Regions from separate parts of the Paraliobacillus sediminis genome, predicted to be linked through region 1. Evidence: riboswitches for the same ligand, from Rfam matches in the RefSeq annotation. Region 1 holds a riboswitch; the other holds the start of a gene.
The links. Region 1 has a riboswitch for lysine ahead of dapA (4-hydroxy-tetrahydrodipicolinate synthase). Riboswitches for the same ligand answer to the same signal wherever they lie in the genome.

Region 1 (2,423 bases):
GCAATTAAAGAGAAATTTGATATTAGTAAAGCTGCATTTAAACGCGCATTAGGGAAATTAATGAAAGAAGCAAAAATTGTCCAAGATGATAGTAAAATTAGTTTAAGAAAAATAGATGAATAAAAATAAACGCCAAATCCGCTATAAGTGGATCTGGCGTTTATTATGTTATTAACCTACATTTGCTTTTTTCATGAAGTATAGTGCGTGTTCCAATTGATGTCTTTCTTCTTGATTTAATGGGATTAATGGTAGACGAACAGAACCGACAGTAACTCCGATCATAGTAAGTGCTTCTTTTACTGCAGTTGGATTTGGCGCTATAAAGAGTGCCTTCATAATTGGTAAAATATTTTGATGCATTTCTGCTGCTTGTTGCGTTTCTCCATTTGTATGATGCGCAATCATAGCTTTCATTTCATTACCAATTATATGAGAGGAAACAGATACAATACCATAACCGCCAATTGCTAAAACAGGTAATGTCAAACCGTCATCTCCACTGTATAAAACAAATGAATCAGGTGTTTCTCTAATTATCGTTGTCATTGTTTCTAAATCGCCACTAGCTTCTTTAATAGAAGTTATATTTTCAATTTCTGATAATCGTATAACCGTTTCTGTCGTTAGACCAACAACACTACGACCGGGTATATTGTATAACATCACAGGTAATTTAGTAGCATTTGCTATCGCAAGAAAATGTTGATACATTCCTTCCTGTGAGGGTTTATTATAATATGGTGTTACAAGCATTACCCCGTCTACACCAATTGTTTCTGCTTGTTTAGTCAGAGCAATAGATTCACGTGTGTTATTTGATCCAGTACCTGCTATCACTGGAACTCTTTTATTAACATGTTTAACCACAAATTGGATAAAAGAAAGTTTTTCTTCTTTTGATAAGGTTGGAGATTCTCCAGTTGTTCCCGTAATAACTAAACCATCTGTTCCATTTGAAAGTAGATGATAAATTAATTTCTCTGTCTTTACATAATCAATATTTCCGCTTTGATCAAACGGTGTTACCATCGCTGTTAATAGTCGACCAAATTGCATGGTCTCCACCTCTATTCATAAAATTTTGTTCTGGTTAAACCTATTGTTCACAAGGATGAATAGAGGGTATCTCATCATAATGTACGATAAAAAAACAAAAAACAGCAACGAAGGGTCTCGTTGCTGCATCATTATATTCATTATGATGCGTGAGATAGCCCTCCATATAGCAAACAATTAGCTATATGACAGTACTGCATTTATTAAATACAACACCAATGAACAGGCCGATGAGTTCCAGTTCACTTCGGCAAATCGCCCTTTCTGTTACAATCAATAGCCACTCATCGGCTTCTTGTAACATACTAATGCTCTTTGCACCTCTATGCTCACTTCAATTTCTTATTGAAGTAAAGTTATTATATTAATTCAACTATATCAAATAAATTATACAGTTGCAATGACAATGGGAGATATATTATCATGAATTAAAAAATAACTAACTTTAATAGGTATTTTGTCACATTTCTGTTGTCAGCTTAATACTTTATAGGCTATTATTATATATAACTTTTGTAGGTTATATAAAAAAAGAAAAACAAAGACTTGGGGGATGTACATATGAAGAGATGGAGAAATTTGTCGATAGGTTCAAAGTATGGTTTTACTTTTTTAGTAGTCTTTTTTTTGATAGTTATTTCTACCATAATTGTTACGAAATTATTATTTAATGTTAGCGAAAATGTTGATGCATTAGATCGCCGTGGTGAGCGTGCGGTAAAAGTGACTGAAATGGGCTCCTTAATTCGAGCTAAAAGTATACAGGTTGTGAATTATGCGAATAACGGTGAATCAAATTATGTAGACGAATATGAATCGTTGCGAGAAGCATTTAACACACTAGAAGCAGATATTTCAAGCCAAATGGATACAACAGAATTGACAAATCTTTTTGATCAAGTTGTTGCTAACGATCAAGCAATGAATGATCTGTTTTTAACTGATATAGTAGAAGCGATGGGAATAGGAAATCGCGCTATGGCAAATAGTTACACGAATCAAACGAATGAAATACGTTTAGAAACATTAGATTTATTGGATGAAATCCGTGTGGTTGTGAACGCTGAAAGAAGTGCAGCAGTTGCGAATACAAGGGAAAGTCAGTTATCTGCATTGATTATTTTAATAAGTTCAATAGTCTTTTCAATAATAATTAGTTTAATTTTACTATTCTTTGTAAACAAAACGGTTAAAACTAACCTAGGTAAAGTTGTCGATGTAAGTAATCAAATTTCAAATGGTAACCTAAATGTAAAAGAAATTAATTACAATAGTACAGATGAAATTGGCGTATTAGCAACGTCAATTGATATAATGGCGGAAAACTTGCGGACAATTATTGGAAAAGTAAGTTCTATATCTGG
Region 2 (2,423 bases), on a different contig from region 1:
GAAGCAATTTGTTCTGATCCTGATCGTACCTCAGAAGCAAAGTGACTTAACGAATCGCTTTGTGAGGTCACCGTACCAGATATAGAACTTACTTTTCCAATAATTGTCCGCAAGTTTTCCGCCATTATATCAATTGACGTTGCTAATACGCCAATTTCATCTGTACTATTGTAATTAATTTCTTTTACATTTAGGTTACCATTTGAAATTTGATTACTTACATCGACAACTTTACCTAGGTTAGTTTTAACCGTTTTGTTTACAAAGAATAGTAAAATTAAACTAATTATTATTGAAAAGACTATTGAACTTATTAAAATAATCAATGCAGATAACTGACTTTCCCTTGTATTCGCAACTGCTGCACTTCTTTCAGCGTTCACAACCACACGGATTTCATCCAATAAATCTAATGTTTCTAAACGTATTTCATTCGTTTGATTCGTGTAACTATTTGCCATAGCGCGATTTCCTATTCCCATCGCTTCTACTATATCAGTTAAAAACAGATCATTCATTGCTTGATCGTTAGCAACAACTTGATCAAAAAGATTTGTCAATTCTGTTGTATCCATTTGGCTTGAAATATCTGCTTCTAGTGTGTTAAATGCTTCTCGCAACGATTCATATTCGTCTACATAATTTGATTCACCGTTATTCGCATAATTCACAACCTGTATACTTTTAGCTCGAATTAAGGAGCCCATTTCAGTCACTTTTACCGCACGCTCACCACGGCGATCTAATGCATCAACATTTTCGCTAACATTAAATAATAATTTCGTAACAATTATGGTAGAAATAACTATCAAAAAAAAGACTACTAAAAAAGTAAAACCATACTTTGAACCTATCGACAAATTTCTCCATCTCTTCATATGTACATCCCCCAAGTCTTTGTTTTTCTTTTTTTATATAACCTACAAAAGTTATATATAATAATAGCCTATAAAGTATTAAGCTGACAACAGAAATGTGACAAAATACCTATTAAAGTTAGTTATTTTTTAATTCATGATAATATATCTCCCATTGTCATTGCAACTGTATAATTTATTTGATATAGTTGAATTAATATAATAACTTTACTTCAATAAGAAATTGAAGTGAGCATAGAGGTGCAAAGAGCATTAGTATGTTACAAGAAGCCGATGAGTGGCTATTGATTGTAACAGAAAGGGCGATTTGCCGAAGTGAACTGGAACTCATCGGCCTGTTCATTGGTGTTGTATTTAATAAATGCAGTACTGTCATATAGCTAATTGTTTGCTATATGGAGGGCTATCTCACGCATCATAATGAATATAATGATGCAGCAACGAGACCCTTCGTTGCTGTTTTTTGTTTTTTTATCGTACATTATGATGAGATACCCTCTATTCATCCTTGTGAACAATAGGTTTAACCAGAACAAAATTTTATGAATAGAGGTGGAGACCATGCAATTTGGTCGACTATTAACAGCGATGGTAACACCGTTTGATCAAAGCGGAAATATTGATTATGTAAAGACAGAGAAATTAATTTATCATCTACTTTCAAATGGAACAGATGGTTTAGTTATTACGGGAACAACTGGAGAATCTCCAACCTTATCAAAAGAAGAAAAACTTTCTTTTATCCAATTTGTGGTTAAACATGTTAATAAAAGAGTTCCAGTGATAGCAGGTACTGGATCAAATAACACACGTGAATCTATTGCTCTGACTAAACAAGCAGAAACAATTGGTGTAGACGGGGTAATGCTTGTAACACCATATTATAATAAACCCTCACAGGAAGGAATGTATCAACATTTTCTTGCGATAGCAAATGCTACTAAATTACCTGTGATGTTATACAATATACCCGGTCGTAGTGTTGTTGGTCTAACGACAGAAACGGTTATACGATTATCAGAAATTGAAAATATAACTTCTATTAAAGAAGCTAGTGGCGATTTAGAAACAATGACAACGATAATTAGAGAAACACCTGATTCATTTGTTTTATACAGTGGAGATGACGGTTTGACATTACCTGTTTTAGCAATTGGCGGTTATGGTATTGTATCTGTTTCCTCTCATATAATTGGTAATGAAATGAAAGCTATGATTGCGCATCATACAAATGGAGAAACGCAACAAGCAGCAGAAATGCATCAAAATATTTTACCAATTATGAAGGCACTCTTTATAGCGCCAAATCCAACTGCAGTAAAAGAAGCACTTACTATGATCGGAGTTACTGTCGGTTCTGTTCGTCTACCATTAATCCCATTAAATCAAGAAGAAAGACATCAATTGGAACACGCACTATACTTCATGAAAAAAGCAAATGTAGGTTAATAACATAATAAACGCCAGATCCACTTATAGCGGATTTGGCGTTTATTTTTATTCATCTATTTTTCTTAAACTAATTTTACTATCATCTTGGACAAT

Region 2: another riboswitch for lysine. It lies ahead of dapA (4-hydroxy-tetrahydrodipicolinate synthase); the one in region 1 lies ahead of dapA (4-hydroxy-tetrahydrodipicolinate synthase).

The regions. Positions count from the first base shown of each region.
Region 1 is NZ_QJSI01000002.1:408,897-411,319, reverse strand. It holds gene D2K60_RS08155 (CvfB family protein) at 1-123, shown strand, start outside; gene dapA (4-hydroxy-tetrahydrodipicolinate synthase) at 172-1,059, opposite strand; lysine riboswitch at 1,207-1,393, opposite strand; gene D2K60_RS08145 (methyl-accepting chemotaxis protein) at 1,621-2,423, shown strand, end outside.
Region 2 is NZ_QJSI01000003.1:582,421-584,843, reverse strand. It holds gene D2K60_RS15595 (methyl-accepting chemotaxis protein) at 1-878, opposite strand, end outside; lysine riboswitch at 1,106-1,292, shown strand; gene dapA (4-hydroxy-tetrahydrodipicolinate synthase) at 1,440-2,327, shown strand; gene D2K60_RS15585 (CvfB family protein) at 2,376-2,423, opposite strand, start outside.